DNA from 3 places in the Chromobacterium haemolyticum genome. Region 1 is predicted to be linked to each of the others. Evidence: predicted binding sites of a transcription regulator. Region 1 holds the regulator's gene; each other region holds the start of a gene.

What was found. The regulator NrdR, encoded in region 1, represses ribonucleotide reductase genes. The targets are predictions, from matches to a motif close to AAANACNATATATNGTNTTT.
Region 2: a site for NrdR is predicted at 3,964-3,983, ahead of GYH29_RS12655 (ribonucleoside-diphosphate reductase subunit alpha). Genes of this name have one in related genera too.
Region 3: a site for NrdR is predicted at 3,523-3,542, ahead of GYH29_RS02335 (ribonucleoside triphosphate reductase). Genes of this name have one in related genera too.

What each region holds. Positions count from the first base shown of each region.
Region 1 covers NZ_AP019312.1:3,825,781-3,836,540, reverse strand. Annotated here, with positions in the region: gene GYH29_RS17535 (LysR family transcriptional regulator) at 1-347, opposite strand, end outside; gene GYH29_RS17530 (pirin family protein) at 541-1,242, shown strand; gene GYH29_RS17525 (DUF3224 domain-containing protein) at 1,411-1,863, shown strand; gene glyA (serine hydroxymethyltransferase) at 1,886-3,133, shown strand; gene nrdR (transcriptional regulator NrdR) at 3,404-3,862, shown strand; gene GYH29_RS17510 (GNAT family N-acetyltransferase) at 3,921-4,460, shown strand; gene ribD (bifunctional diaminohydroxyphosphoribosylaminopyrimidine deaminase/5-amino-6-(5-phosphoribosylamino)uracil reductase RibD) at 4,464-5,576, shown strand; gene GYH29_RS17500 (hypothetical protein) at 5,833-6,480, shown strand; gene GYH29_RS17495 (hypothetical protein) at 6,673-7,107, opposite strand; gene GYH29_RS17490 (SH3 domain-containing protein) at 7,993-8,352, opposite strand; gene GYH29_RS17485 (nuclear transport factor 2-like protein) at 8,408-8,797, opposite strand; gene GYH29_RS17480 (carboxypeptidase M32) at 8,946-10,439, shown strand.
Region 2 covers NZ_AP019312.1:2,769,653-2,780,412, reverse strand. Annotated here, with positions in the region: gene GYH29_RS12665 (hypothetical protein) at 1-72, opposite strand, end outside; gene GYH29_RS12660 (hypothetical protein) at 373-753, opposite strand; gene GYH29_RS12655 (ribonucleoside-diphosphate reductase subunit alpha) at 1,002-3,857, opposite strand; gene GYH29_RS12650 (IS5 family transposase) at 4,399-5,190, shown strand; gene pgeF (peptidoglycan editing factor PgeF) at 5,347-6,102, opposite strand; gene rluD (23S rRNA pseudouridine(1911/1915/1917) synthase RluD) at 6,092-7,195, opposite strand; gene GYH29_RS12635 (outer membrane protein assembly factor BamD) at 7,194-7,985, shown strand; gene GYH29_RS12630 (hypothetical protein) at 8,128-9,654, shown strand; gene GYH29_RS12625 (hypothetical protein) at 10,133-10,633, shown strand; gene GYH29_RS12620 (P-II family nitrogen regulator) at 10,697-10,760, opposite strand, start outside.
Region 3 covers NZ_AP019312.1:490,536-501,295, reverse strand. Annotated here, with positions in the region: gene GYH29_RS02350 (GGDEF domain-containing protein) at 1-515, shown strand, start outside; gene GYH29_RS02345 (NAD(P)/FAD-dependent oxidoreductase) at 517-1,809, opposite strand; gene GYH29_RS02340 (LysR family transcriptional regulator) at 1,983-2,948, opposite strand; gene GYH29_RS02335 (ribonucleoside triphosphate reductase) at 3,572-5,284, shown strand; gene nrdD (anaerobic ribonucleoside-triphosphate reductase) at 5,307-5,486, shown strand; gene GYH29_RS02325 (anaerobic ribonucleoside-triphosphate reductase activating protein) at 5,473-6,174, shown strand; gene GYH29_RS02320 (LuxR family transcriptional regulator) at 6,453-7,253, shown strand; gene GYH29_RS02315 (acyl-homoserine-lactone synthase) at 7,269-7,934, opposite strand; gene GYH29_RS02310 (NAD(P)H-dependent flavin oxidoreductase) at 8,348-9,529, shown strand; gene GYH29_RS02305 (MetQ/NlpA family ABC transporter substrate-binding protein) at 9,619-10,413, opposite strand; gene GYH29_RS02300 (methionine ABC transporter permease) at 10,493-10,760, opposite strand, start outside.

The DNA.
Region 1 (10,760 bases):
TCCGGCAGCAGCGGCGCCAGGTGGGACAGGCCGAAGGACATCGGTGCGGTCACCCGCACCGCTCCGCGCAGGCTGGTGGATTGCTCGGCGATGTCCGCTTCCACCGCCTCGCCCTCCGCTAGGATGCGGCTGGCCCGTTCCAGCGAGGCGTGGCCGGCCTCGGTCAGCGCGATGCGGCGCGAGGTGCGGTGGAACAGCATGGTCTTCATTCGGGCTTCCAGGCGCGTGATGGCTTTGGACACCGTGGCCTGGGACAGCGTCAGTTCCGCGGCGGCGCGGGCGAAGGAGCCGCATTCCGCCACCTTGGCGAAAATCGCCCAGGCTTCCAGATCGGGGAGTCGTTTCATATTAGGGTGGACGGCGGGTTAGATTGATTCCAATTTTAATGCTTGAATAACATTGTTACGCATTCAAGATTTCAAAAATGGAAAGAATGCTATTCGATTCGCCTAGTTAACAGCCTTGGGACCGTTACGTATAGTGGCTGCATCAGACGCGTCGCCGTGCAGGCGGCGCCTCGCCACAATACGGGAGGACCGCATGATAGAACATCGCTCTTTTGCCAGCCTGGGCGGAGCCCACCATGGCTGGTTGGACGCCAAACACCATTTTTCCTTCGCCGAATACCATGACCCGGCGCGCATGCACTGGGGCGCGCTGCGGGTGTGGAACGACGACACCATCGCGCCGGGCACCGGCTTTCCTCCACATCCGCATGCGGATATGGAAATCATCACTTATGTTCGTGAAGGCGCGATCAGCCACCGTGACAATCTGGGCAATCAGGGCCGCACCGAGGCCGGCGACGTGCAAGTGATGAGCGCCGGCAGCGGCATCGTCCATTCCGAATACAATCTGGAAGCCGTCGACACCCGCATTTTTCAGATCTGGATCCTGCCGGAGCGGCGCGGCGGCGAGCCGTCCTGGGGCAGCAAGCCTTTTCCCAAGGCGGACCGCTCCGGCGTCTTCGTCGCGCTGGCCAGCGGCATGGACGGCGACGAGCAGGCCTTGCCCATCCGCGCCCACGCCCGGGTGCTGGGGGCGACGCTCAAGGCCGGCGAAAGCATCGACTACCGGCTGGGCGCAGAGCGCCGCGGCTATCTGGTGCTGGCCCGCGGCCGGGCGGAGGTCAACGGCGTGGCGCTACAGGCCCGTGACGGCGCGGCGATTAAGGACGAGGCGCTATTGCGCATCGTCGCCGGCGAGGACGCCGAGCTGATCCTGGTGGATAGCCGCGAGTGAGAGGGCGCGCATTCCGGGCCGGCTGCGCTATCATGACAAGCGACTGCCGCGCCCGAGGCACCCGCCTTGAGGACAGATGATGAAAGCCACCGCCAGCGGTCGTTTCGACGTCAAGCTCGCCCCGGATCCCTTGAGCGAGACCGCCGCCGCCAGCGGTCTTGGCCGCCTGTGGCTGACAAGCGCTTTCACGGCGATCTGGACGCCGTCAGCCAGGGCGAGATGCTGAGCTTCCGCAGCGCGGAGCCGGGTTCGGCCGGCTATGTCGCCATGGAGCGGGTGCAAGGCAACCTGCACGGCCGCAAGGGCGGCTTCGTGCTGCAACACAGCGCCACTATGACGCGCGGAGCCGCCGAGCAAGCCATCATGGTGACGCCGGATTCCGGCACCGGAGAACTGAGCGGAATCAGCGGCCGCCTGCGCATCACCATCACCGCCGGCGAGCACTTCTACGATTTTGATTACACCCTGCCCGGACAAGCGGTTCAAAGCCGGCTGCGCACTGGCTCGCAAGATTTTGAACTGGTTGCGCGCATCTGGAGAGGCCCGTTTTTCCCTTCGCGGCAATTGCTTCACGTTAAGGTTTTCGCCTCGGCATTTCGTGTAGAATGCCCGCATCGTTAACCCTTTGATGGATGAGTCAAAGATGTTCGCTGCTGACCAGACGATTGCCAAATTCGACCCCGAACTCGCCGCCGCCATTGCGGCCGAGTGCCAACGCCAGGAAGATCACATTGAGTTGATCGCCTCGGAAAACTACACCAGCCCCGCGGTGATGGAAGCCCAGGGCTCCCAACTGACCAATAAGTACGCCGAAGGCTACCCGGGCAAGCGCTTCTACGGCGGTTGCGAGCATGTGGACGTGGTCGAGCAACTCGCCATCGACCGCGTTAAGCAGCTGTTCGGCGCGGAATACGCCAACGTGCAGCCGCACTCCGGCAGCCAAGCCAACCAGGCGGTGTACTTCTCCATTCTGAAGCCGGGCGACACCGTGATGGGCATGAACCTGGGCCACGGCGGCCACCTGACCCACGGCTCCCCGGCCAACCTGTCCGGCAAGATGTTCAACATCGTTGCTTACGGCCTGAACGACAAGGAAGAAATCGACTACGACGACATGGAACGCGTAGCGATGGAAACCAAGCCCAAGCTGATCATCGGCGGCGCTTCCGCTTACGCCTTGCGCTTCGACTTCGAGCGCATGGGCCAGATCGCCAAGAAATGCGGCGCTTACTTCATGGTGGACATGGCGCACTACGCAGGGCTGATCGCCGCCGGCGTCTACCCGAACCCGGTGCCGTTCGCCGACTTCGTGACCTCGACCACCCACAAGACCCTGCGCGGCCCGCGCGGCGGCATCATCCTGGCCAAGGCCGAGTTTGAGAAGAGCATCAACAGCAATGTGTTCCCGACCCTGCAAGGCGGCCCGCTGGAGCACGTGATCGCCGCCAAGGCGGTGGCCTTCAAGGAAGCTCTGCTGCCCGAGTTCAAGGTGTATCAGGAGCAAGTGCTGAAGAACGCCTCCATCATGGCCAAGACCCTGGGCGAGCGCGGTGTGCGCATCGTATCCGGCCGTACCGAGAGCCATGTGTTCCTGGTGGATCTGCGCGCCAAGGGCCTGACCGGCAAGGCCGCCGACGCGCTGCTGGGCCGCGCTCACATCACCGTGAACAAGAACGCGATTCCGAACGATCCGGAAACCCCGTTCGTGACCTCCGGCATCCGCATCGGCTCCCCGGCCATCACCACCCGCGGCTTCAAGGAAGCCGAAGCCATCCAGGTGGCCAACTTGGTGGCGGACGTGCTGGACAACCCGAACGACGACGCGCTGATCGCCCGCGTAGCGGAGCAAGCCACCGCGCTGTGTCACCGTTTCCCGGTGTACTCCAAATAAGCCGCGCTTGCCTCGGCCGTAGAACGTGTTTACGATCTCGCGAGCTAAGGCGAGACAAGGCGAAAATGACTGAGGAAGCGGAATGTACAAGTGGTACATGAGCATTTCGAAGCCGTTTTCAACGCGGTATCGCCGACGCGCAGCAGATCGTAAACAGGTTCTTAAAAAGACGCCCCTAGGGGCGTCTTTTTCATGGGTGGACGATAGCGGCATTAACTTGACCGCGCATTGCTGATAACATCCATACATTGGAACCCTTAGGATTAAGTCATGAAATGCGCGTTCTGCGGCAATGCCGATACTCAGGTAATCGACTCCCGCGTCAGTGAGGACGGCAGCAGCATCCGGCGGCGGCGGCGCTGCCCGGTGTGCGAGAAGCGTTTCACGACCTTTGAAACCGCCGACGTGCGCATGCCGCAGGTGGTGAAAACCGCCGGCCATCGTTCGGAATTCGATATCGAGAAAGTTCGCACCAGCTTCCTGCGCGCGCTGCACAAGCGCCCGGTGCCCACCGCGCTGGTGGACGAAGCGATAGACCGCATCTGTCACAAGTTGCTGCAACTGGGCGAGCGGGAAGTGTCCAGCCGCGAGATCGGCGAAATGGTGATGAACGAACTGGCCCGCCTGGACAAGGTGGCCTATGTGCGTTTCGCCTCGGTCTACCGCAGTTTTCAGGACGTGTCCGAGTTTTCCGACGCGATCAAGGAAATCCAGAAGTCTTCGCATTGACCTCCCGGCGGGAGGCTGGAGTAGACTGCTCCATTCTTCCGTCATTGCGGGTGCCTGCATGTCTGAACCCCTGCCTGCCCATGTTTCGCTGAGCGCGCCTGAGCTGTCCGACGCGCCGGCGCTGTTCGCCTTGATCAACGCCAACCGCGACGCGTTGCGGCCATGGATGCCGTGGGAGCCGCTGACCCGTTCCGAGGCCGACTCCCGCGCCTTCCTGGAATCCGCCGCCGTCGGCCGTCAGATCGGCAAGGCCTATACTTGGCTGGTGCTGCGCGGAGGCGAACTGGCCGGCGTCTGCGATCTGCACGCCATCGACGCCTTGAACGGCCACGCCTTTGTCGGCTATTGGCTGGACAGCCGCCAGGTGGGGCAGGGCGTGATGCAGGCGGCGCTGCGCCTGCTGCTGGCCGAGGCCTTCGGCCCGCTGGGCCTGCACCGGGTGGCGATAGACGCGGCGGCGGACAACCGCCGCAGCTGCGCGGTGGCGGAACGGCTGGGCTTTCGTTACGAAGGCGTGCTGCGCGAGTATTTGTTGTTGCAGGGCCGCTATTGCGACGCCAGGCAGTACAGCCTGCTGGCTCATGAATGGACGTGTTGAACCATGAATTATTCCGCCGATGACCATCGTTACATGCAGCGCGCGTTGCGGCTGGCCGCCGCGGCCACCCGCCGCGCCGCGCCCAATCCGGGTGTGGGCTGCGTGCTGGTGCGCGACGGCGCGGTGATCGGCGAGGGCGCCACCCTGCAGGTGGGCGGCGATCACGCGGAAATCCAGGCGATCAAGGACTGCCTGGCGCGCGGCCTGTCCCCGCGCGGCGCCACCGCCTATGTCACGCTGGAACCCTGCAGCCACCACGGCCGCACCCCGCCGTGCGCGCGGCGCCTGATCGACGAAGGCGTGGCCCGGGTGGCGGCGGCGATGGTGGACCCCTACCACGAAGTGGCCGGCCGCGGCCTGGCCATGCTGCGCGCCGCCGGCGTCGACTCCGACGCCGGGCTGATGGAGGCGGAGGCGCGGCAAGTGCATCGCGGCTTCCTGTCGCGCGTCGAGCGCGGCCGCCCCTGGGTCATGCTCAAGGCCGCCGCCACGCTGGACGGCAAGACCGCCTTGCTCAACGGCCGAAGCCAGTGGATCACCGGCCCGGAGGCGCGACGCGACGTGCATCGCCTGCGCGCCGAACACTGCGCGGTGCTCACCGGCAGCGGCACCGTGCTGGCCGACGATCCGCAACTGACGGTGCGCGAAGTCCCCTGCGAGCGCCAACCGCTGCGCGTGGTGCTGGACAGCGCGCTGCGCACCGCGCCGGAACAGCGCATCTACCAGGGCGGCGCCACCTTGTTGGCCACCTGCGATCACCCAGAGGCGCGGCTGCGGCCCTACCGCGCCGGCGCGGACATCCTGACCCTGCCGCGGCAGGCCGATGGCCATGCCGATCTGCCGGCCTTGCTGGCGGCCTTGGCGCAACGCGGTGTCAATATGCTGATGGTGGAAGCCGGCGCCGGCCTCAACGGCGCGATGCTGCGCGCCGGGCTGGTGGACGAGATCGTGCTCTACCTGGCGCCGTCGCTGGCCGGCGACGCCGCGCGGGGCCTGTTCGCCTGGCCGCCCTTGGAGGACCTGGCGGACAAGCAGCGGCTAAGCATCCGCGACGCGCGCATGGTGGGCGCGGATTTGCGCCTGAGCCTGACGCCGGCCCCCCTCTCGCCGCGTTGAGAACGGCGACCCCCTGATACTGCATTGCGCCGACTGGCCGTATTCAAGCACGGCCCGCGTCGGCGCGCCTTGTCTCCGCCGTGAAGCTGGTTTTCTTGGCCGCTCTTGGGAAAACGCCAGCGCCGCTGTGAATCCCGTCTGGAGTCTGCAACATTTCTGTCCGAAAATAAGAACAGTCCGCCCGTAGTGCCGAAGAGCGCGAGCGGCGAGGGGAAGGGTAAGACCGGAACGACATTCGGGAGGGCTGGGGAAGGGCATGAGCGATTTGAAGGCGGCGCTGGAGGCTTATATGCGATTGCTGGCGCGTCAGGGCGCGCCGGCCCAGGTCGTGGACGAGCGGCGTCGCATTCTGGAACTGCTGCTGCCCTGGCTGGACGGAGTCGAGCGCAGCGCGGAAGGCTTCCGCGGCCCTTGTGAACGTTTGCTGCAGACCTGTGCGCCGGACGAGCAGGTGCTGGCGCTGACCTGTACTCGCGAGTTCTATTATTTCTGGCTGGGCGATACCAAGAAAGTGGTGGAGATCACCGCGCGCAGCGGTTTCTCGGTGCGCAATGTTCGGGTATGGCTGGAAGCGGATTGGGAAAGCTTGCTGACGCGGATGGAGCGCGACGGTTTTTCCCGCTTTCCGCCGTCGCTGGGCCTGTACCTGGGCAAGCTGTTCGAGGACGGCATGTCCGAGCCGGACATCCATCTGCGCGAGCGCCTGCTCAAATCCCTGCTTTATCTATTGGACGGCCAGCCCATCCAGGGCGACAGCTTCCGCATGATGGTGGACGCGGTGCTGCTGCATCTGCGCGAGGCGGAACTGAAAAACACCTTCCTGATGCTGGTGCGCGAATACTTCTATTACTGGCATCAATTCCCGCAAGCCCAGGCGCGCAACGCCGGCCAGCCGGCGGCTTGAGGCGGGAAGGCGAACCTTCCCGCTTGCTGCGAACTATCTTAGGGCCTATTTACGAGCTCGCGAGCTAAGGCGAGACAAGGCGAAAACCGCTGAGAAAGCGGAATGTACATATGGTACATGAGCATTTCGAAGCGGATTTCAACGCCCTTTTCTATCCATCCTGTCGACGCGCAGCAGATCGTAAACAGGTTCTTAGCTATTGCGCGACGGCGCCTTGCCTTCCAGTTCCGACTTCTGCGTTTGCGCCTGCTGTAAGGCGTGCACGCTGTCCACATGGGCGTACACGTCGCAGCGCAGCGCGCCTAGCGCCATCAACTGCTCGGCATAGCTGAAAAAGCCCACCCAATAACCGCGGGCGTGGCCGGGGTCCTTGAAATCCACATCGCGGGCGATCTTGCCGAGCAGTCCCTGATTCAGCCTATGCGGCTGGTCCTTGAAGAACTGGGCCAGGTGGGCGGCGCATTCGCGGCCATAGGCGCAGGCGTCGACATAGTCGTCGGCGGGCGGCATCTGCCAGTGATGGGGCTGGCCGCGATGCGGCAGATAACGGACGAAGGGCAGTTGGGTCGCCTGGTTTTCGTGGGGCTTGAGCCGGTAGAAACGGCGAGGGGGTAGGGTTTGGGACATATTGTTGCTCCTGCATTCTGCTACGTGAGATCAACCCACTTCCCGGTTCCAATCGGGATTGGCGGGCACGAGACTGCAAGGTTGGAACACCGACCACGTACGAAATCGGCACGGCAAACGCCGTCCTTGCTGTCCGCGCCCGCCTTATGGGCGTGCAGACTGCATGAACAATGGCCGCAAGAGCGGCCAGTTCGCCGTACGTGTAGATGGGGTTCCAAACCCAGTGCCGGTATTCGGCCGGCACCGCGCTATTGTGGCGGCAGAGGTGGGAGGGGTCAAGGCGGCGGGGTGGGGGAGGATTTGGGACACAAGACTGTCGTTTGGAACCCGACCTCCAAGGTTAGTCGGCACGGCTAGGCCGTACGGCAGCTTGTGCCCCTAGGCCAAGCTAAAGGATGGCTGCGTGGAGGGCAAGCTAGCGCCATCGGTTGAAGCCAGGGAGTTATCGGCTATATAGAGACGTTTACCAAGCGGCCTGTTCATGATCTGTACTAGGTTTGAATCCGCTGCGCGGATGATGATTTTCATTGCCGGGGCTGCACTGACCGAGCGAGGCAAGCGCAGCGTCGCGAGGGAATAAGGCAGAGAAAGGATATTTGCTTGGCCAAATATCCTCTCCACTCCTAAAGGCCACCCTGCAAGCCTGGCCTACGGCTTCCCGCTGGGGCCCGTCAGGCCCGAGGCGCGGCTGAACTCTCTACGTGCGAATCTTCGATTCGCTCAGTGATAATTTGCTAACGTCAAATCGCTCAAACAGGGCAGCCGCTTAAGACCTCGGGCCTGCCACCCAACGGCAGGCTTGAAGGGACCCGGGGCGAGTCGGATACTTGGTTTCCTGCGTATCTAACCCCCAGCGTATTTGCAAAAAAGAACGTAAATAGATCCTTACTGCGCTTTCAGGATATTAAGCGGCACCCAGCCGAATGCCTCGCCATCCAGCCGGCGACACCACAACCAGCCGTTCAGGGTTTTCGAACCGAGCAGCCGTTCGCCCGCTTGGATAGCCAGCTCCTGGGTGGAGAAGCTTTCAAGGGCAAACGCTTTGCCGTCGATGTATTCGATCAGTTGGCCGGGCACCCAGCCCCCGGCGGCTTGCTCCGGCGTTTCGCAGAAGTACCAGTTCTCCCAGCCTTCCAGGCCCTCGTACCTTTCGCCTACCCGAAGCGGGGCGCCCTTGGCCAAGCGTATGGGGTCCGTGTGCTCCGGTGTGTGGCCCCGCAGGGCGATATAGCTCTCAACAGTCATGGCGTCTCCCTTGGTTTCCGTCCCTGTCGACGATCTTGGCCATGGCTTCCGCCGATCAGGCCGGTTGCGCGGCTTCCAGCCTGGCCCAGCCCGGCAAGCCCACGCGCCAGGCCGGCGGCGCTTCGGCGCTGGCCCAGTATTCCTCGATCTGGCTGATCAGCCCGTGCTCCAGCGTGAATAGCGAGTTGGCGAAGAAGCGCGACTCGCCGTGGTCCACCTGCGCCACTACATGCCAGCGGCCGTCTGCCAGCAGATTGTCTTGCAGCAGACGGATGCTCCAGCCCTCCGGATAGACGCGGTTGACGTGGACGATGGCGTCCGCGCCGCGGAAGCACTCGCCGCTGCAATGCCACAGCATTACGGCGTCGTCGCGCAGCAGGCGGCGCGCGCGCTCCCAGTCGCGGTCCTGGTAGGCGAGAAAGAGTTGGGCGGCGATGGATGGCATGAATTTACCTCATGCTTGTCATGGAGAGTTGATAATGTACAAAATCAAAATGCTTGTCAATACGCGGCTTTGGCGGGTTTTGGGGCGAAAGTTGTCAGATCAAATAGTCTGATGGCATCATGCTTTTACGACTAGATGAGGAGACAAGATGGCACACACATCCGCCTACCAGGCATTGACCCACACTTTCGCTCGCCTGCACCGTTTTGGTCACCTTGGCGCCATCGCCGGCTGGGACCAGGCGGTGATGATGCCGAGCAAGGGCAACGACGCCCGCGCCGCCGCGCTGGCGGAGCTAGGGGTGCTAACCCACGGCATCATCACCGCGCCGCAGTTGAAGGAGCAGCTGGACGCGGCGGAGCAGGAAAACCTGGACGAGCTGCAACGGGCCAATCTGCGCGAGATGCGCCGCGAATGGGCGCAGGCCAATCTGCTGCCGGCGGCGCTGGTGGAGGCCAAGACCCTGGCCGGCGCACGCTGCGAGCACGCCTGGCGTAGCCAGCGCCCGGCCAACGACTGGAAGGGTTTTCTGGAAAACCTGCGCGAGGTGGTCAAGCTGTCGCGCGAGGAGGGTCGTCTGCTGGCCGAGGCCAGCGGCGGCAGCCGCTATGACGCGCTGATGGACAAGTACGAGCCGGGGATGAAGAGCGCGGAGATCGAGCGCATTTTCGCCGAGGTGAAATCCTGGCTGCCGGGCCTGATCGACCGCGCGCGCGCCAAGCAGGCGTCGGAAACGGTGATCGAGCCGTTGGGGCCGTTCGCGGTGGAGCGGCAGCGCGCGCTGGGCGTGGAGGCGATGAAACTGCTGCGCTTCGATTTTGATGGCGGCCGGCTGGATGTCAGCAGCCATCCCTTCTGCGGCGGGGTGCCGGAGGATGTGCGCATCACCACCCGCTACCGCGACGATGATTTCGTCCAGAGCCTGATGGGCATCGTCCACGAAACCGGCCACGCCCGTTACGAGCAGAACCTGCCCAAGGACTGGCTGGAGCAGCCGCTGGGCCGCGCGCGCTCCATGGGCATCCATGAAAGTCAGAGCCTGTCCTTCGAGATGCAGCTGGGCCGCAGCCCGGCCTTCCTGCAGTTGATCGCGCCGCTGATCCGCAGCCATTTCGGCGAGCAACCTGCGTTTGCGCTGGAGAATCTGCAGTGTCTGTACAGCCGGGTGCAGCCGGGCTTCATCCGCGTGGACGCGGACGAGCTGTGCTATCCGGCGCATGTGATCCTGCGCTTCGAGATCGAGCGCGCGCTGATGGACGGCGAGATCGAGGCCGAGGACATCCCGGCGCTGTGGGACGAAAAGATGATGGCCTATCTGGGCGTGGACACCCGCGGCAATTACACCAACGGCTGCATGCAGGACATCCATTGGACCGACGGCGGTTTCGGCTATTTCCCCAGCTACACGCTGGGTGCGATGTACGCGGCGCAGTATTTCGCCAGCCTGCGCCGCGCTGAACCGGAGCTGGACGCGAAGGTGGCGGCCGGCAATCTGGAGCCTATTTTTGATTGGTTGAACGCCAATATCTGGAGCCAAGGCAGCCGTTGGAGCACGGACGAACTGGTGCGGCGCGCCACCGGAGAGACACTGAACCCGGCGCACTTCAAGGCGCATCTGGAGCGGCGTTATCTAGGCGTGTGATTGGGTAGGTCAATCATGAAAAGCGCGGCTTGGCCGCGCTTTTTTAGACCCGCCAACAAAACCCCTGATCCCGCGTTGCGCCTCCTTGTCGTACTACGGGTGCTGTAGCTTCGCAGAAACTTCGTTTTCTGCGTCGGCGCGCCTTGGCTCAGGTTCTCTGCGAGGTTTTCTTGGAACGTGTTTACGATCTCGCGAGCTAAGGCGAGACAAGGCGAAAACGGCTGAGAAAGCGGAATGTACTCGTGGTACATGAGCATTTCGAAGCGGGGTTCAACGCCGTATCGTCGACGCGCAGCAGATCGTAAACAGGTTCTTAGCGGC
Region 2 (10,760 bases), 1.1 Mb from region 1:
AAACTGCTTGTCGGGGTTGTGGGTTCTTTGTTCGCAAAACCCGCTGATCCGGATATTTTCAAACGCTTGCATCTGACCTCCTGCTGAAGCCTTGCTGGTGGCGGCGGGGCCGTGGGCCTCGTCTTCCTGGAACCCGCTCAACACCCGCCGCGCTTGCTTGCTTGGTCTTGAGCTGTTTCCGTCCGTCCGCATCGCGGGCCGTCCGGCGTTTCCATCCCGAAGCCGCCTGGGGGCAAGCGGCTTGAGGCTGGGCACTATTTAGAGCGGCTAACAAAATTCCTGATGCTGCGTTGCGCCGACTTGCCGTACTCAAGTACTGCCTGCGTCGGCGCGCCTTGCCTCAGCCGTGAAACTGATTTTTGTTAGCTGCTCTTACTGCTGCGGCGCGTCCTGGTACTGAACCAGGCCGTAAATCTTCCACTGGCCGTTCACCCGTTTCAGGTGGTAGCCGGTGCAGTATTCCCAGGCTGGCTGGTCCTGGCGCTGCACAATCCAGCGCACGCGGGCGCTGGCGGCGTCTTCGCCAAAATTCAGCACGCTGTCCAGTTGGTGACTGGCGCTGATGAAGCCCTGGCTGCGGTACCACTCCAGCAAGGCGGTGGTGGTGTCGCGCAGCGATGTCATGTCGTCCCAGCTGCTCAGGTCTCCCTGATGGATGGCGGTGAAGGGCACGGTGAAGTGCGCGGTCACTTGGGGCACGTCCAGCTGGCTGTAGCCCACTGCGTAGCTGTTGAAAAATTCTTCTATATTCATCCGGTTTCCCCTGGTTTTGCATGTGTGCTGCGTCCGCTGCCGTTACGGTCTGGCGCGGTTTGTTGCTGCGTTCCCCATTGGCCAGCCGTCTGGGTGGGCAGGCGGCTGGCCAATGGGTGGGGCGGCCGGATTGTGGGGCCATGTCACAGCCTGCTGCGGGCAGTGGGCTGTGAGATGGAGCCTGGCCGGAGCCAGGCTAGACCAGCCCCGAGGGGCCGGCCGTTCAAGCCAGGATGGCTGCTTCCGCCTTACTGGCAGCTCTCGCAATCCGGGTTGTCGATGCTGCAGAACTTGGCGTCGGTGGCCGGGGTGTTGTCCACCACGGCTTCCGGAGCCGCGGCCGGTTGGCTGTGGCTGTTGGACACCGCGTTCAGTTCGCCGCCGCGGCCGGTGGATTTCTCGGCGCTGGTGGCGGCCAGGGTGCGCAGGTAGTAGGTGGTTTTCAGGCCGCGCAACCAGGCGTGCTTGTACAGCTCGTCCAGTTTCTTGCCGGAAGCGCCCGCCATGTACAGGTTCAGGGACTGAGCCTGGTCGATCCACTTTTGACGGCGGGAGGCCGCTTCCACCAACCAGCGCGGGTCCAGTTCGAAGGCGGTGGCGTAGATGGCTTTCAGTTCGGCCGGCACGCGGTCGATCTGGCCCAGGCTGCCGTCAAAGTATTTGAGGTCGGCCACCATCACTTCGTCCCACAGGCCGGCGGCTTTCAGGTCGCGCACCAGGTATTCGTTGGTGACGGTGAATTCGCCGGACAGGTTGGATTTGACGAACAGGTTCTGGTAGGTCGGTTCGATGCTTGCCGACACGCCGATGATGTTGGCGATGGTGGCGGTGGGTGCGATGGCCAGGCAGTTGCTGTTGCGCATGCCGTGGGTTTTTACGCGTTCACGCAGCGCGTTCCAGTCCATGCGTTCGCTGCGGTCCACTTCCAGGAAGCCGCCTCGTTCGGCCGCCAGCAGGTTGATGCTGTCGTGCGGCAGGATGCCGCGGTCCCACAGGCTGCCCTTGTAGGACGGGTAGCGGCCGCGTTCTTCCGCCAGTTCGGTGGAGGCCCAGTAAGCGTAGTAGGCCACCATTTCCATGGATTCGTCGGCAAATTCCACCGCGGCGTCGGAGCCGTAGGGCACGCGCTTCTGGTGCAGGCAGTCCTGGAAGCCCATGATGCCCATGCCCACCGGACGGTGTTTCAGGTTGGAGTTGCGCGCCTTCTTCACCGGGTAGAAGTTGATGTCGATCACGTTGTCCAGCATGCGCAGGGCGATGCGGATGGTGCGCTGCAGTTTTTCGGAGTCCAGGCTGCCGTCTGCCTTCAGGTGGGCGGACAGGTTGACGGAACCCAGGTTGCAGACCGCGATTTCGTCCTCATTGGTGTTGAGGGTGATCTCGGTGCAAAGGTTGGAGCTGTGCACCACGCCCATGTGCTGCTGCGGGCTGCGGATGTTGCACGGGTCCTTGAAGGTCATCCAAGGGTGGCCGGTTTCAAACAGCATGGTCAGCATTTTGCGCCACAGGGACAGCGCCGGGATGCGCTTGTACACCTTGAGCTCGCCGCGCTCGCCCATGGCTTCGTATTCCTTGTAGCGCTTCTCGAAGGCCGCGCCGTACAGGTCGTGCAGGTCCGGGGCTTCGGACGGGGACAGCAGGGTCCAGTCCGCGCCTTCCATCACGCGCTTCATGAACAAGTCCGGAATCCAGTTGGCGGTGTTCATGTCGTGGGTGCGGCGGCGGTCGTCGCCGGTGTTCTTGCGCAGCTCCAGGAATTCTTCAATGTCCGCGTGCCAGGTTTCCAGGTAGGCGCAGACGGCGCCTTTGCGTTTGCCGCCCTGGTTCACCGCCACGGCGGTGTCGTTGACCACTTTCAGGAACGGCACCACGCCCTGGGATTTGCCGTTGGTGCCCTTGATGTGGGAGCCCATGGCGCGCACGGAGGTCCAGTCATTGCCCAGGCCGCCGGCAAACTTGGACAGCAGGGCGTTTTCCTTGATGCCTTCGTAGATGCCGTCCAGGTCGTCGGCAATGGTGGTGAGGTAGCAGCTGGACAGCTGGCTGCGACGGGTGCCGGAGTTGAACAGGGTGGGGGTGGACGACATGAAGTCGAAGCTGGAGAGCACGTTGTAGAACTCGATGGCGCGCTCTTCGCGGTTCACTTCGTTCAGCGCCAGGCCCATGGCCACGCGCATGTAGAAGGCCTGCGGCATTTCGATGCGGGTGCCGTCCACGTGCAGGAAGTAGCGGTCAAACAGGGTTTGCAGGCCCAGGTAGCCAAACTTCAGGTCGCGGTTGGCGTCCAGCGCGGCGCCCATTTTTTTCAGGTCGTATTCGCCCAGTTTTTCATCCAGCAGTTCGGCGTCGATGCCTTTCTTGATGAAGGTGGGGAAGTACAGCGCGTACTGCTTGGCCATTTCTTCCTGGCTGACGGCTTCGCCCAGGATTTCCAGGCGGATGTTGTTCAGCAGCAGGCGGGCGGTCACGTAATCGTAAGCCGGGTCCTGCTCAATCATGGAGCGGGCGGCCAGGATGGCGGATTTGTTGACTTCGTCTTCGCTGACGCCGTCGTAAATATTCTTCAGGGTTTCGCTGAGGATGGCGTCGATGTCGATGCCGGCCAGGTTTTGGCTGGCGGATTCGATGGTGGCGCGCAGGCGGGCCACGTCCAGCGGCAGCTTGCGGCCGTCCTTGCGCACCACGTTGATCTGCACCTGGGTCAGGGCTTCGCCGCGGGCGGCGCGCTCTTGGGAGCGCTGTTCGCGGTACAGCACGTAGGCGCGGGCTACATCATGCTCGCCAAAGCGCATCAGAGACAGTTCCACCTGGTCCTGGATGTCTTCGATGTGGATGGCTCCACCTTCCGGCTTGCGGCGCATCAGGGCGCTGGCCACTTGTTCGCTCAGTTGGGCGACTTTTTCGCGCAGGCTGGCGGAGGTGGCGCCCTGGTGGCCCATGACGGCCAGGAAGGCTTTGGTCATGGCGATGGAGATCTTGACGGGTTCGAACGGCACCACCGCACCGTTGCGACGGATGGTTTTGTACTGGCTGAAATCGGCCTTGGGCGCGGCTGCGCGGCCGAGTTCTGCGGCGGTCTGCCCTTCAAAGGTGGTCAATTGCATGTAGCCCTCGATAAGGTGGGTGGTTGCGTCCTTCCGTTACTGCGTTTCCCGAGGGGCAGGCCGGCTGTGGACAAATCTGTTGAAAAGCTGTGCGCGAGCTGTGGGTAAACACAATATGTATTGTTTGTAGCTCGCGGAACACCCAAATTCTAGTGTTGAGTATGGGGCAGTACAAGTCTTGACAGCGGAAGATTTAATGGCTGTTTTGGAGGGGATTGTGGGCGAAAGCCCGTGGTTGCTGGCTTTGCGGGGCCTGAGATTTTTTTTGGCCGGCCAACACATTTCATTCTGTAGGCAGGAAACCTTGCTGAAACAAGCCGCAGCGGGGTGGGCGGTGCGGGCCACTAGATGTTGTGGATTTGCATCAGGGCGCGGGCAGTGCTGAGTTGGGGGAAAGTGGTGCGTGATTGGTGTGTTGGGTTTTTGGCCTGTCCGACCGCGCGGTCAATCAAAAGCCCCGCGCGCGGCGGGGCCTTGGGGCGGATGTCTTAGAACCTGTTCAAAGTCTCTGAGTAGTAGCGTAGTGTGAGAAAATCCAGAGGTGAGAAAAAGCTACCCAAGTGATATCAGTCGCGAACAATTTGAAGTGATCAGACCACTTCTGGAAAGTGCGCGTAAAAGAACAAGCCCCCGTCGAGTGGACTTGTATGAAGTATTTTGTGCCGTGCTGTACCTGCTCCGAAGCGGCTGCCAATGGCGAATGCTTCCTGAAGCGTTTCCCAAATGGCGTACCGTCCATTCGTACTTCACCATGTGGAGTGAGCCGCGTGAAGGGGGCAGCCTGCTGGAGCAGGCGCTAAAAAATCAGGTTGGCGCGGCCCGAGAGAAACTGGGGCGGAGCGCTTGCAGCAGGTTCTTGATCGTGGACGCGCAGAGCGTGAAGAACACTGATACCGCAGGATTAAAAGGCTACGACGCAGGTAAGAAGGTCTCGGGTATCAAGCGCCATATTGTGGTGGACACGCAGGGCCTGCCACATGCGGTGGCGGTCACCACTGCGGAGGTTACAGACCGCAAAGGGGCGCTACAGGCGCTACGGCAATGTAAATCCAGATTGATTGGGGCTCAGAGCCTGCTGGCGGATAGTGGCTATGTTGGCAAACCCTTTGCTCAAGGCGTGAGCGAGATTCTGGGGGCGGACGTGACGGTGCAGATTGCCAAACGGAGCGAGCTGCACACCTTCAAGGTGATGCCCAAACGCTGGGTTGTTGAGCGCAGCTTCGCTTGGTTGGAAAAGAGCAGAAGGCTGTGGAAGAACTGCGAGCGGAAACTCAATACCAGCTTGCAGTTCATCCATCTGGCCTTCTTGGGGCTCTTACTCAAAAGACTTTGAACAGGTTCTTAGAGCCTGTTCAAAATCTCGCGAGCTAAGACGAGACAAGGCGTTGCGGCTGAGAAAGCGGAATGTACGTGTGGTACATGAGTATTTCGAAGCCGGCACTCATCGCACAATCGCTCTACCGACGCGCAGCAGATCGTAAACAGATTCTTACTCCAGCCAGATCAGGCTGGCCATGCGGCCGGTCTGGCCGTCGCGGCGGTAGGAGAAGAAGCGCGCGCGGTCTATCACCGTGCATTCTTCGCCGCCGTAGATCTGTTCCACGCCGGCGGCGTTCAGGCGCTGGCGCGCCAGCGCGTAGATGTCGGCCAGGTATTTGTCGTCGCCAATGTCGCTGAAGGCGGCCGCGGCTGCCGGGTTGCGTTCCATGAAGGCGGCGCGCACTTCCGCGCCCACTTCAAAGGCGTCTGGGCCGATGGCGGGGCCCAGCCAGGCCATCAGCCGCGCCGGGCGCTCGTTGCAGGCGGCCACGGCGGCTTCTATTACGCCGTCGCACAGCCCGCGCCAGCCGGCGTGGGCGGCGGCCACTACGGTGCCTTCGCTATTGCACAGCAAGAGCGGCAGGCAGTCCGCGGTCATGATTGCGCACACCGTGCCGGGCTGGCGGCTGAAGCTGGCGTCGGCGTCCGGGGGCTGGGCGCCCACCTCGGCCGCGTTCAGCACCGTCACGCCGTGCACCTGATTCAGCCAAGCCGGTTCCGCCGGCAGTTGTTGGCGCAGCAGCGCGCGGTTGGCGGCCACGGCGGCCGGGTCGTCGCCCACGTGCAGGCCCAAGTTCAGGCTGTGAAAGGGCGCGGCGCTGACGCCGCCGTTGCGGGTGGTGATCAGGGTGCGCACATTGGGCGGCGCGGGCCAGTCGGCCTCCAGCCAGTCCGGCGCTTGCTCGGCGGACAGCTCAGCGGACATAGATCACCTCCACGTCGCCGTCGTCTTCGTCGTCTTCTTCGTCCCAGTCCTCGTCTTCCGCCTCGTCCAGCAACTGCGGCAGCGGCGCGTCGTCGGCGGCGTCGCCGTCGCCGCGCAGCACGTCCAGCAGGTGGCGCAGGTCTTCCGGCAGCGGCGCTTTCCAGTTGCGCTCCTCGCCGCTGGCCGGGTGCACCAGGGTCAGGGAGTAAGCGTGCAGCGCCTGGCGGCCCAGCGACTTGACCACGGCGGCGATGTCTTCGTCCATCTTGTGGCGCAGGTTGCCGTAGATGGGGTCGCCGGCCAGCGGGTGGTTGGCTTCGCGCATATGCACGCGGATCTGGTGGGTGCGGCCGGTTTCCAGCTTGCACTCGATATAGGAGTGGCTGGCGAAGCGCTCCAGCACCCGCACATGGGTGATGGCCTGTTTGCCGCCAAATTTCAGCACCGCCATTTTCAGGCGGTTGTGCGGGTCGCGGCCCATCTGGGTTTCGATGGTGCCGTCAAACGGCACGTTGCCGTCGGCGATGGCGCGGTAGATGCGCTTGACGGTGCGCGCCTGCAACTGGCGCACCAGTTCGGTCTGGGCCGGCAGCGTCTTGGCCACCACCATCAGGCCGCTCGTGTCCTTGTCCAGCCGGTGCACAATGCCGGCGCGCGGCACTTGGGCCAGCGCCGGGCAGTGGTGCAGCAGGCCGTTGAGCAGGGTGCCGCTCCAGTTGCCGGAGGCGGGGTGCACTACCAGGCCGGCCGGCTTGTTGATCACCAGGATGTGGTCGTCTTCAAAAATGATGGGCAAGTCCATGGCTTCCGGCTGGAAGGCCATCTCCTCGTTGCTGCGCATCAGGGTGACGTCCAGCTTCTCGCCCCCCAGCACCTTGGTCTTGGGCGCGGCGGTTTTTCCGTCCAGCAGCACGTGGCCATCTTTGATCCATTGCGTAAGACGGCTGCGCGAGTATTCCGGCATCAATTTCGCCAGCGCGGCGTCCAGCCGTTCGCCGCCCAGCGACAGCGGAACATCAAGTTGTTGTGTAGCGGATATCTCGTTTTCCGAGATGTCGCTATAATCGTCCGGGTCAAAGTAAGGATCAGTCATGAAAAGATACGTTGTCGCTGCAATGTTGGTGATGGGGCTTGCCGGTTGTGCAACCACGGAAACCTACGATGAGACTCGCGGCTGGACCGTGGAAAAGCTGTATTCGGAAGCGCATGATGAGTTGAACAGCGGCAATTATACCCGCGCTGTCAAGCTCTACGAAACGCTGGAAGCGCGTTTCCCTTACGGGCGTTACGCCCAGCAGGCGCAGATGGACCTGGCTTATACCCATTACAAGGATAACGAGCCGGAGCAGGCCATCGCCGCCGCGGACCGTTTCATCAAGCTTCATCCCACCCATCCAAACCTGGACTACCTCTATTATCTGAAAGGCTTGGTGTTTTACAACGATGATTCCGGCTTGCTGGCCAAATGGGCCGGCCAGGACATGAGCGAGCGCGATCCGCGCGCCGCGCGCGAGGCCTTCACCGCCTTCCGCGAGCTGGTGACGCGCTTCCCCAACAGCATTTACAAGGAAGACGCCTCCAAGAAGATGGAGCGGCTGCTGGATGCGCTGGGCGGCAACGAGATGCACGTGGCCCGCTATTACATGAAGCGCGGCGCTTACCTGGCCGCGGCCAACCGCGCTCAGGGCGTGGTGAAGAGCTATGCCAACACCAAGTATCCGGAAGAGGCGCTTGGCATCATGGTGGCGGCTTACGACAAGCTGTCCATGCCGCAACTGCGCGACGACGCCAAGCGCGTGCTGGCGCTGAACTACCCCAATAGCGAATACCTGAAAGAAGGCTGGTCCATTGAGGACATGCCGTGGTGGAAGCTGTGGAAGTAAGCTGGCCTTGAATGATTTGAAAGCCCCCGGAATCCGGGGGCTTTTTGTTTGATGCCGGGCAAGTTGCGCGGGGTCATGGTTTGAGGGTGATGCTTTTGGGATGGTAAGATCTCATCCTTTAAGCTGATAATCATAATTAGTCATGTCCAAAACCTTCGCTTCCCTGTTGATGTTGGCCGCCTTGTGCGCGCCGGTTGCCGCCGCCACAAAGCCAGGCGTCGTCCTACTGAAAGAGCGTTACCCGGAAAAGCTGTCCTACGACGGCTCGGCGCAACTACTGAGCGCTGGCGACGGCGAACTGAACGATTCCGTCATGGGCTTGATTGATGCGCTCAAGCTGCGTTTCCCTTGGCATGAGCTGTGGGCGTTGCGTTCGGCCAACGGCTTGACCTTGCGTCAGGGGCGAACAGAGGCGGCCTTGCCTTTGCCCAAGGGCAGTTATTTCACCACCAGCTATGTGGCGATGTCGCGAGACGGCCTGACCTTGGCTTTTGGAACCGGCCGGGACGGCAAACTGGAGGCTGTGCGCTGGCGGCGCGGCGGCGCGCTGGAGACGCTGGTGCCTGAGGGCCAAGCCTGGTTGTCCGGCGTCACCGGCATCAGCGCCGACGGCCGCACGGTGATTGGCTGGCTGCTGAGCGACGAAAAGGCCATGCTGCGCGGCTTCCAATGGGTGGAGGGCAAGGGGTTCAGCTTGTTGCCGGAACCCATGAGCCTGCCGCTGGCGCTGAGCGCGGATGGGGCGGTAACGGCCGGTCTTGCCTTGCGCGGCAATCTGGACATGCTGAGTCGGATGCGGCGGATGCAAGATTTCATGAATGAAAGCCCGCTAATGAGCGAGGGCGAGGTGACCAAGTTGCGAGTTTCCGGCGTCCATCCGGGGAGCGGGGATGTGGCTGGCTCCTTCAAGCATGCCGACACCGGCGTTTGGTACGGCTTTGTCTGGAATCCGGACGAGGGCAAGCCAAGCCGGCGCGAGCCCTTGCCGTGGCTGACCGAGACGGAAGGCAAGGCGACTGGCGCGCAACGCGACGCGCAAGTGCTGGCCTGGGCCGGCATGAGCGACGAGGATGGCAATATCTTCATGGAAAGCGACGCCGTGCGTTGGCGTGCGGGCGAGGGCGTCAGCGTGATCCGCGCCAAGTCCGTGTTGGAAGGCTTGTCCGCGGATGGGCGCACGGTTTTTGTGTCCTTTAACCGGGAAAGCGACCATAGCCGCGCCTTCGTGCAAATCTCGCCGGAGGGCGAGGTGGATCTGGAGGCGGTGGTGCGTGCGGAAACCCGCAAGGAGAGCCTGGAGATGTTCTTGCGCTCGGTCTCCGAGGATGGCCGCTACTTATGGCTGAACTCGTTCACGGCAGACGGGACGTTCCCGCTGCGCTTGGAAAACGGCAAGCTGGCGCCGTTCTCGCCGGTGATGGGCGATCTGACGTTGACCGCTTTTAGTCAGGACGGCCGCGTGTTGGCGGGCACCTCCACCCAGCCGGAGCAGGGCGGCTACGCCACTTTGCGCTGGCGTTTTGGCGCGCCGAAGACGCAGCGTCTGTTCTGCCCGGGCGAGGCGAGGAGCAGCAGCCATATCGTCATGTCCGGCGACGGCAAGGTGGTGGCGGCGGGCCAGGAGAAGCACGGCAAGGTGCATACTTGTCTGTTCGGGCCTTTGGATTAAGACCCTGTTCAAGAGCTGCTACGCTTCGGCGGCCCACGCCGCCTTGACTCCCGAATATGTCATGCCACAATCGCCTCGCGTCGCAGCAATCGCGACGCTCGGGATTGGCGTCTCGATAAGAAGAGTTAGGGACGTGCTTCGCCGCATGTCCGATTGCCGTTATTACGTCAGATCCGGGCGGGCGATGGCAAGGGCACCTTCACGGGTGCGCCGGTGTTTGGGCTTCTTCCCCGGTAGGCCAACCTTGTCATGTGCCCGCCTTGCCGTTTTTTGCTGCTTGGCGGTACTGGCCAGGGCGTGTGCTGCCGGGTCCGCGCCGCCTTGACTCCCGGATTCTTCATGTCACAATAGCCCCGCGCCGCAGCAATCGCGGCGCTCGGGTCTGGCCTCCTGAAATAGGGATTCAGTGGACATGCACCGTTGCATGTCCCCGCCTTGCCGCTTTCGCGGCTTGGCGTTACTTGCTCAGGAGGCTGTAATGACGAAGTCTGCTCGCAATAAAGCCAAACCCCTCGCACCCAAGGCATCCGGCGTGCGCCAGACCATCGATTCCCCGCAACAGCCGGCTTTGCCGCGCTCGCGTTATCGCTTCATCGCGCTGGTCACCAAGGAAATCCGCCTGCCCTTTGTCCGCTACATTCCGGGGCGCAATCATCCGCATTACTGGCAACCGGAGGAGACCCAGGATTACGAGGAAGCCTGCTTCCTGGGCCGCCAGTACGCCGCGCATCTGGCTCAACTGCTGAAAAACAACCAGTTGCACATCGGGCGCGGTTTATTACACCGCATTGCGCGCGACATCGATTACAGCGACCGCAGCCATCGCCGCGGCTTGCAACTGGGCTTTTTCAATTATCTGGAAGTGCTGCTGGGCCTGGCCGGGCGGCGGTTGAACCTGTACCGCCACGTGGAGGCGGTGCATCAGTTGCACCGTAGCCTGGGCGTGTTGGCGTGGTTGGAGCGCAAGCGCAAACGCTGACACCGGCTGGAATGACAACGCCCCGCGAAAGCGGGGCGTTTGCGAGGCGCTTGTCGTTTGGACTCAGATCGCCTGTTCGTTGGTTTCGCCGGTGCGGATGCGCACCACTTGCTCCACCGGGGTGACG
Region 3 (10,760 bases), 2.0 Mb from region 1:
GCCAAGACGCGGTCACCGGCCTGGCCAACCGTCGCCAGGCCAACACCATCCTGGAACGCGAAACCGAGCGCTCCTACCGTACCCGACGCCCCTTCTCCGTGCTGCTGTTGGACATCGACCACTTCAAGGACGTCAACGATAATTTCGGCCACCTGGCAGGCGACCAAGTGCTGGCCGCCTTTGGCCAACTACTGCAAAAACGCGCGCGCCAGTTGGACACGGTGGCGCGCTGGGGCGGCGACGAATTCTTGCTGATTTGCCCGGAAACCGAGCAGAGCGGGGCGATGGCGCTGGCCGATGATATCCGCCAGCGCTTGGCGCAGACCGAACTGCCGGCGGTGAACCGCCTGACCACCAGCATCGGCGTGGCCACCCAAACCCTGGACGACATGCCGGAGACCCTGCTGCACCGCGCCGACATGTATCTGTACGCGGCCAAGAACGCGGGCCGCAACCGCGTGGTGGGCGAAGCCGGCAGCGCCAACCGCGAGCGGCGCCTCGCCCCCGACGACTAACTCACAGCCCCAAGCGGTCCCTGAGCCCGTACCACCACGCTCCCATGGTCAGCATTGGCACGCGGAACGCGCGTCCGCCAGGGAAGGGATAGTGCGGCAGGCCGGCGAAACGATCAAAGCGCCGGCTGTCGCCGTCAATGGCCTCCGCCAGCAACCGCCCGGCCAGATGGGTGTAAGTCACGCCGTGGCCGCTGCACCCCTGCGAGTAATAGACATTGTCGCCAATGCGCCCGGCCTGCGGCAGCCGCGACAAGGTCAGCGAGAAATTGCCGGTCCAGCCAAACTCGATCTTGTAATCCGCCAACTGCGGAAAGGTTTTCAACATTTTGGGGCGGATCAGCCGCTCCACCTCGCCCGGATCGCGCGCGCCGTACACGGTGCCGCCGCCGTACAACAGCCGGTTGTCGGCGGTCAGCCGGTAATAGTCCAACAGGAAATTACAATCCTCGACACAGTGGTCTCCCGGCAACAGGCTCTTGGCCAGCGCTTCCGGCAACCGTTCGGTCGTCAGCACCTGGGTGCCGCAAGGCAGACTCTTCTCCGCCAAAGCCGGCAATAGATCGCCCAGATAAGCGTTGCCGGCCACCACCAGAAAGCGGCAACCAACCTCGCCGCCGGCGGTCTCCACCCGCACCCGGCCGCCAGGATGAATCTTCAGCGCCGCGGACTGCTCGAAAATCCGTCCGCCAAGGGACTCCAGCGCCGCCGCTTCGCCCAGCGCCAGGTTCAAGGGGTGAATATGCCCGCCCCAATTGTCCAGCAAAGCGCCGACGTACTGATCCGACGCCACGATGCCCCGCATGCTCTCGCGATCCACCAACTGCAAACCGGTATGGCCGTAGCGCTCCCACAAACGCTTCTTCGCCGCCAGTTCATCCAACTGCTTCTGGGTGAAAGCGGCGAACACATTGCCGTTTTTCAGATCGCACTGGATGTTGTACTGCTCGATGCGCTCGCGAATGATGCGCCCGCCTTCGAACGCCATCGCGCCCAGCCCCTCGGCCGCCGCTTTGCCGTGCCGGCGCTCGATGACATCCATATCGCGGCTATAGCTGTTGACGATCTGGCCGCCGTTGCGGCCCGATGCGCCCCAGCCCACCCGCGCCGCCTCCAGCACCGCCACCTGATAACCGCGCTCCGCCAAATGCAACGCCGCGGACAAGCCGGTGTAGCCGGCGCCGATCACGCAGACATCGACCTGCAAAGCCCTCTGCAAGGACGGGCGCTCCGGCGCCGGATTGGCCGATGCGGCGTAATAAGAGCGGGTATGTTCTTGTCGGGCCGGCGCGTTCATAGCTGTCTCCTTGGCAAAGCGAACGCGTGGCGTCCGTTCATGATTGGTATAAAAACACAATACACGCGCTCATTATATTTAACAACACCTGGGAGAAAGGATGGCTCTCAGCGGTAAAAAGACAACAAAAAAGCCAGCGCGAGCGCTGGCTTTCGGATGAAGCGGAGACGGGATCAGACTGAGTTTTTCTGAGCCGCCTTGCGTTTGGCGCTCAAATCCAGGCCCGGCAGATCCGCCATGATGTCCGGATGATCCGCCAATTTCTCCACGACGAAATCAACGAACACCCGTGTGCGCGGCGCGATGTGATCGCGATGCGGGAAGCAGATGTAAATCGAGCGCTCCAGCGACACCATATCGGTCAACACCGGCTCCAGCTCGCCGGAACGGATCAGATGCACCACTTCATGGCCCGGCAACTGGGCCACGCCCATGCCCAGACGCGCCAGCTCGGCCACCGCCTCCATCTCGTTCAGCGTGTAAGTGCCGTTGACCTCCAACGGAATCCGCTCGCCCTTGCGATCGAACTCCCACTTGAACAGGCGGCCGGAAGTCGGGAACTGGAAATTGATGCAATCGTGGTTGCTCAACTCCTCCGGAGCGCTCGGACGGCCATGCAAATCCCAATACCCCGGCGACGCCACCACGTATAGCGGCATCTGGGCCAAGTTGCGCGCCACCATGCGGCTGTCCGGCATCATGCCGGAACGCACGCCCACATCGTAGCCGTCCTCGATCAAATCGCTGAAATGGTCGTCCAGGCCGAAGAAGACCCGCACCTTGGGATAGCGCTCGCAGAACTCGCCCATGATGGGCAAGATGAAACGCCGGCCAAAGGAGTTGGGCATGCTGACCCGCAGATGACCGGCCGGCTCGTCGCGGCTGGCCTTCAACTGATTGATAGCCGAATCCAGATTGTTCACCGGCCCGCGGCACTGGGCGTAGAAACGGCGCCCGTCCTCGGTCAGCGTCAATTGGCGCGTGGTGCGGTTGAACAGGCGAACCTCCAGTTCCTGCTCCAGCCGGGCGATGCTCTGGCTGATAGCGGCCGGCGATACGCCCAGCTTGCGCGCGGCGTCGGAGAAACTGCCGTTTTCCGCCGTGGTCATGAAGACCATCAATGCTTTTAAGGTGTCCATAATCAGGGATGTTCCAGGCTCGGCATCGCCTACCCTTCACGCCCGGACGGACGCCCTGGATTTGACAATGCTGATAACATTATTAAGTAGTATATCTTTAAAAAGGGTACACCATACCCTCTAATGATTAAAGAAGAACTTGCAAATTGTTGTGAATGCATCTTCATGGACAAATCCACGCCAGGAACAGAACCGACCGCAGCTTCCCCGCTGCACCGCTCACGGAGCGCACTTTGTCATATAGTTATTACAGCTTGCTTGAAAATACATCGCCCTATTTTCTATGCAATCCAAGTATGCACCTGATCCGGGCTGAATGCCATGAGTTTGTTGCAACAGACTCAATGAAACAGCATCAAGTTGGCAACAATATGCCGCAGGAGCAACGATGATCGCAGCGGAGCGGCATCGGCTGCACGACGGCACCCATCCAGCATAAGCCATGCGTCGCCGCAAACAACACGATAATCGCGTTCAACGACTCATTTCACCGGCCTGGCAAGCGCAGCCGCAGCCCAAAAACACCGCGCTTGATCCGCGTCAAGTTATCGCCACCTCGGCCACACAGCCCGTAAAACACAATTTATAGTGTCGCCAATTCGATAACTTCACTAGATATAGAAATGAGCACAGCTTCCGCGCCCGCCGCCATGGTGGATGCCATCTCCGCGATCGACGAATATCTGGACCGGGCCGACTGGCGGGTCAACGCCAACGCCAACCAGGGCTACAGCCTGGGTGGCCTGATCCTCAACATCGCCGGCAAACTCACCGCCAATTACTGGCTGGAGCGGGTGCTGGCGCCGGAAGTTGCCATTGCCCACCGCCAGGGGGATCTGCACATCCACGATCTGGACATGCTGTCAGGCTACTGCGCCGGGTGGTCGCTGCGCACCCTGTTGCAAAATGGCTTCAACGGCATTCCCGGCAAGGTGGAATCCGCGCCGCCGCGCCATCTGTCTTCCGCCTGCGGCCAAATCGTCAACTTCCTCGGCACCCTTCAAAACGAGTGGGCCGGCGCCCAAGCGTTTAGTTCCTTCGACACCTACCTGGCCCCCTTCGTCAAAAAAGACGGGCTGAGCTACGCCGACGTGCGCCAGTGCGTCCAGGAACTGATCTACAACCTCAACGTGCCCAGCCGCTGGGGCACCCAAACCCCGTTCACCAACCTGACCTTCGACTGGACCTGCCCAGACGACATCGCCGAGCAGATTCCGGTGCTGGGCGGAGAGGAAATGCCGTTCCGCTACGGAGATTGCGCACGCGAAATGGCGATGATCAACCGCGCCTACATCGAAGTGATGCTGGCCGGCGACGCCAAGGGGCGCTCCTTCACCTTCCCCATCCCCACCTACAACATCACCCGCGACTTCGACTGGCACGGCGAGAATACCGATCTCTTGTTCGAAATGACCGCCAAATACGGCCTGCCCTATTTCCAGAACTTCGTGAACTCCGACCTGGAGCCGCAGATGGTGCGCAGTATGTGCTGCCGGCTGCAACTGGACTTGCGGGAACTGCTCAAGCGCGGCAACGGCCTGTTCGGCAGCGCCGAACAAACCGGCTCCGTCGGCGTGATCACCATCAACTGCGCGCGTCTGGGCCACCGCTTCGCCGGCGACTACGCCGCGCTGCTGGCCGAAACCGACCGCTTGTTAGAGTTGTCCCGCGACGCCTTGGAGAAAAAACGCAGCGAAGTGCAAGCGCGCATCGACGACGGCCTCTACCCTTACACTCGTCACTTCCTGGGCTCGCTGCGCAATCATTTCAGCACCATAGGCGTCAACGGCATCAATGAAATGATCCGCAACTTCAGCGCCGATCGCATCAACATCACCAGCGACGAGGGCCACCAGTTGGCCTGCGACTACTTGGACCACATCCGCCAGCGCATGGTCGAGTTCCAGGAAAGCACCGGCCACCTGTACAACCTGGAAGCCACCCCGGCGGAAGGCACCACCTACCGCTTCGCCAAGGAAGACCGCAAACGCTATCCCGGCATCCTGCAAGCCGGCAGCGACGCTCATCCTTATTACACCAACTCCAGCCAATTGCCGGTGGGCTTCACCGACGACCCGTTCGAGGCCCTGCAACGTCAGGAACTGCTGCAACGCAAATACACCGGCGGCACCGTGCTGCACCTTTATATGACCGAGGCGGTCAGCAGCGCCGACGCCTGCCGCGAACTGGTGCGGCGCGCGCTGTCCCGCTTCCGCCTGCCCTATATCACAGTAACCCCCACCTTCTCGATCTGCCCCAAGCACGGCTATCTGTCCGGTCACCACGAATTCTGCCCGCGCTGCGACGCGGAACTGCTGGCGCGCCAGTCTTCATAAGCCCTTTAAGAAAGGAAAGCCCATGACTCCTCCCACCCTCATCCCCGGCCAAGACGCCGCCCCGCTCAATGACGAGCAGCGCACCCGCTGCGAAATCTGGACCCGTGTGATGGGCTATCACCGCCCAGTGCAGTCCTTCAATATCGGCAAGCGGGGAGAATTCGACGAACGGGTCTGCTTCAGTGAACATGCGCGCCGCTGACCCCGCAGCAGCCCGCATCGGCGGGCTAACGCCGTTCTCCAGCTGCGACTGGCCGGGCAAGCTATGCGCGGTGGTCTTCCTAGCTGGCTGCCCTTGGCGCTGCGACTACTGCCACAACCCGCATCTACTGCAGCGCCGGAACGGCGAAACCCGCTGGCCGGACATTCTGCGCTGGCTGCAAAGCCGGGTCGGTCTGCTCGACGGCGTGGTGTTCTCCGGCGGCGAACCGCTGCAGGAACCGGCGTTGCCGGCTCTGCTGGAACAGACCCGCGCGCTGGGCTTCGCCACCGGCTTGCACATCGGCGGCGCCTATCCGCAGCGCCTACGCCGGGTTCTGTCTCTGCTCGATTGGGTCGGCCTGGACATCAAGACCGATTTTGGCGCCTACCCGGCACTGACCCACCTGTCGCGCAGCGGCGAGCAAGCAGAGGCCGCGCTGCATTGTCTGTTGCAAAACAACATCAATTTTGAATGTCGCAGCAGCATACACCCTCACTGGCACAGCGAACCCCAACTGGCGGCGCTGGCGCGGCGTCTGGCGGCGCTGGGCGTCGCCGACTATCACTGGCAACGCCTCCGCCCGCCTCCATCCGCCGCCTTTCCCCCAGCCCCCGCCGGCTGGCCCGCGCCGAAACTGGTAGAAGAGATCGCGCCTTTGTTCCAGCGCTTCAGTTATCGGGAACACTGACAGAAGGTCCAGTTTTCCGGGCTTGTCCCAGCGCCTCCCTTATGACACCCCGAGTTCTCCCCTTGTTTGCCACCCTCCGGATAGCACCAAATAAGTCATTGATCAATATAATTATTTCTACTTACGGATTTTTGGACAGGCAATTTGTTATAATGTCGGCGACGAATGCAACAGTCGCTGTTCTTGGCACCAGAACAAGGAGTTAGCGCTTCCCATGCCTTTTGCATGTGGGCTACTATCCAGCAGCGTAAAACCACAAGATCAAGAAAGATTTGCTCATGGTCATCTCAAATTCCGCGATAGCACGGCCGCTGCCCAGCGGTCTGTCCGCGAGTCAGCAATGGACATTGCTGGAATGGATTCACCTTGCCGGACAAATCGAAACCGAAGCCGAGCTCAGGGGGTTTCTGGACATGTTGCTCAGCCAGGCACCCTCCGAACACATGGTGCTAGCGCTGGGTCGCATCAACCAGCACCAGCAGATTCAGCGGCTGGAGCGGGTCTTGAATGTCAGCTATCCCACGGAATGGCTGAAGCATTACATGGAGGAAAACTACGCCCAGCACGATCCCATTCTGAAGATCCATCTGGGCAGCGGCCCGGTGCAGTGGCAAGAACGCTTTAGCCGCGCCAAAGGTAAGGAAGAGCGCAAGTTCATTGCCGAGGCCGCCACCGTTGGGCTGGAAAGCGGCGTCACCTTCAGCGCCGCTTCCAAACGCAATAATCTGGGTTGCATTTTCTCCGTCAGCGGCAAAGACGCTAGCGCCGATCCCAATCTGGTAGCCATGCTTGAATGTCTGACGCCACACCTGCACCAAGCCGCTGTCCGCATAGCCAATCTGGCTCCGGCCACTCCCAGTTCCATGCCGCTATCGCAGCGCGAATACGATATTTTCCACTGGATGAGCCGCGGCAAGACCAATTGGGAAATCGCCACCATTCTGGACATCAGTGAACGCACCGTGAAGTTTCACGTCGCCAACGTCATCCGCAAGCTGAATGCCAACAATCGCACCCACGCCATCGTGTTGGGTATGCACTTGTTGCCGCCCCCCGGAGGACTGCAGGTCAGCGATTAGCTGAAGCCGGCCAGCTTAAGCCCACGCGGGAGCATGCGCACGGTCGTATTCCATCCAGGAACGGACGCACTCTCTTGGCGCCGCGACTTCCCGTCGCAGCGACTTGATGAACTCCGGATCAGCCTGCTCCCAGTCAAAGCATCCCGCAACCGACATCACCCCGCCATCCAGCGGCTGCGGCACGCCTACCGGCAGTATTGGAAAGCCCATTCGCGACAGATGCCGATAAAAAGACGGCTCCACCACGAAATACAACCAACGCACCTCATTGGCGCGCGACCACTCCCATAAGCTCAGATACAACAAGCGTGCAATCGCTCTCGTCTCAGAACCGGAAATCGTTTTCCCCACTGCGAAGCGAGTGATTTCCCCGCAGCCCTCGCCTTTGCGGATACGTTCCCCCGGTGCCAGCAAACGGGAAAATTCCCGCTCGATCATGAATGGCTGATCGCCGGCGGTGAAACGGGCCGATCCCACCACTTGATTCTGAGCAATCACCGCCAGATTGTCGGAGAACGCGTCGTAATCATCCAGGTCGAGGCCGTCCGGCCTAATGGGCACCCACCTCAGTTGCTCACGAAATACTTGGTGGCGAAACTTCAACAAATCGATTTCATACGACGTTGCATTGACCTTCTCCATCAGCAAACCTCCCAGTTCCAGTGGAAAGAAATGCGCCATTTTATTTTCTCCAATCATCACGTTACTGGCACGGGCACTGTAAAAGCAGGGCTGAACTGGGAAATCTGACCAAATGGACAGGAGTCGATTTTTTGAAATGTGCTACGGCAAGGAAAAACGGAGAGTTTTTCCCCTAGTTGTCGTAAGACTTCCCCAGTTTTACTCTCTCACCAAAAAAATTCCATACGCATAGCAATGCACGCACAAATGGCTTAACTAAAAATATCATCACTAAAATCAAAAGTTTGCGTACTATCTTCAGTCGGGACAACAACACAAGCCATTGAAGAATCAACCTTTTTCTCTAGTTAAAAAGCGAGCTGTCCTTAGTTTTTTTACCCTAGAGCAAAGACTCTTAATCCCACCGCACTTACGATCGCCTAGTTATTCACCCGTACCCGCATCGTTGCTAAATGACCACAAATTCCTCGCTCTACGCTCCCTTGCAGATAGGGCAACGCGCTCTGCTTCCCATCGTGCAAGGGGGAATGGGCATAGGCGTCTCCGCCAAAAGCCTGGCCGGCCACGTCGCCCGAGAGGGCGCGCTGGGCACTGTGGCCAGCGTCGATCTGCGCCATCTGCACGCTGATCTGGTCGAGCAGTCGCAACACGCTCGCGGTCAGGCCGAACTTGATCGCCTCAACCTGATTGCGCTGGATCGCGAAGTGAAGGGCGCGCTGACTTACGCCCAGGGCCGCGGCATGGTGGCGGTCAATGTGATGAAGGCCGTGGCCTCTTATCCGGACTACGTGCGTCAAGCCTGCGAATCCGGCGCGGAAGCGGTGGTAATGGGCGCGGGCCTGCCGCTGGACCTGCCGGAGATGACCTCGGGCTTTCCCAAGGTGGCCTTGATCCCCATCCTGTCCGAGGCGCGCGGCATCGGCATTGTGCTCAAGCGCTGGATGAAAAAAGGCCGGCTGCCGGACGCCATCGTCATCGAGCATCCCAAACACGCCGGCGGTCATCTGGGCGCGGCCAGTCTCGCCGAGCTGGACGCCGAACGCTTCAGCTTCCAGAAAGTGCTGGACGAAACCCGACAGCTGTTCAAAAGCCTGCAACTGGAGAGCGAGCGCATCCCGCTGATCGTCGCCGGCGGCGTCAACAGCTTCGAGAAGATGAAGGCCTGCATCCAGGACTTCGGCGCGTCCGCGGTGCAGATAGGCACCGCCTTCGCCGTCACCCGCGAGGGCGACGCGCACGACAACTTCAAGCGCACGCTGGCGGAGGCCAAGCCGGAAGACATCGCCGAATTCATGAGCGTGGCCGGCCTCCCGGCGCGCGGGGTGCTGACGCCCTTCCTGAAAAGCTATCTGAAGCGCGAGGCCATCTTGCAGGCCAACGCCAAAGCCGACCCGGCGCGCTGCACTCAAAGCCTCAATTGCCTGAGCGCCTGCGGCCTGCGCGACTGCGTGGCCAAGATGGGCCAGTTCTGCATCGATCTCAAACTCGCGGCGGCTTTCCGCGGCGAAGTGAGCAAGGGGCTGTTTTTCCGAGGCGCCGATCCGCTGCCTTTCGGCGATGCGATGCGCAGCGTCAGCGAAACCATCCGCTATTTCCTGACCGGAGAGAAACCGGCCGATCTCGCCGCGACATGAGTCGGCGTGAAGACGCCGATAAGACAAAGCCCCGCAGAGCGGGGCTTTGTCGTTCAAACCCAGAGATACCGGGCGCCTAAACAAGAAGTTCAGAACGCCGGGATCACCGCGCCTTGGTACTTGCTCTCGATGAATTTGCGCGCTTCCGGGCTGGCCAGCGCGGCGGCCAGCTTCTTCACGCCCACGCTGTCCTTGTTGTCGGCGCGCGTCACCAGCAGGTTGGCGTACGGCGAAGTAGTCTCGATGAACAACGCGTCGCGCTTGGGATTGAGCTTGGCTTCCAGCGCGTAGTTGGCGTTGATCAGCGCCAAGTCCACCTGCGGCAGCACGCGCGGCAACGTGGCGGCTTCCAGTTCCTTGATCTTCACCTGTTTAGCGTTGGACGCGATGTCTTTCACCGTCGGGTACAGATTATTGCGGTCCTTCAACTTGATCACGCCGCCCTGGTCCAGCAGCAGCAAGGCGCGGCCGGCGTTGGTCGGGTCGTTGGGAATGGCCACGGTCGCGCCCTTGGGCAGGTCCGCCACTTTCTTGAACTTGCTGGAGTAAGCGCCAAACGGTTCGATATGCACCGGCTTGCTGGCCACTACCAGCTTGGTGCCGCGATCCTTGTTGAACTTGTCCAGATAGGGAATGTGCTGGAAGAAGTTGGCGTCCAAGCGCTTCTCGGACACTTGCAGATTGGGCTGCACGTAGTCGTTGAACACCTTCACCTCCAGCTTGACCCCTTGCTTGGCCAGGGTCGGCTTCAACGCTTCCAGGATTTCCGCGTGCGGCACCGGGGACGCCGCCACGGTGACGGTCACCAGGTCTGCGGCCAGCGTCTGAGCGCCCCACAGTGCGGTCACGGCGGTAAAGGCGAAGCGAGCGATATTCTTTTTCATGATGCGTTTTCCTCTATTCAATACAGGTTTTGGATTCAAATCTGTTCGAGTTTCCGATGGCGGCCGATGCGCGCTGCGCTCAGCCGCGTTGACAGCGCAGCACTAGCCGGTCGCCGAAACTCTGGATCAACTGCACCAGCAACAGCAGCAACACCACGGTCACCACCATCACCTCGGTCTGAAAACGCTGATAGCCGTAGCGAACCGCCAAATCTCCCAGGCCGCCGCCGCCGATGACGCCGGACATCGCGGTGTAGGACACCAGCGCCACCGTGGTCACCGTCGCCGCGCCCACCAGGCCCGGCAAGGCCTCCGGCAGCAGTACATGGCGCACGATCTGGCCCAGG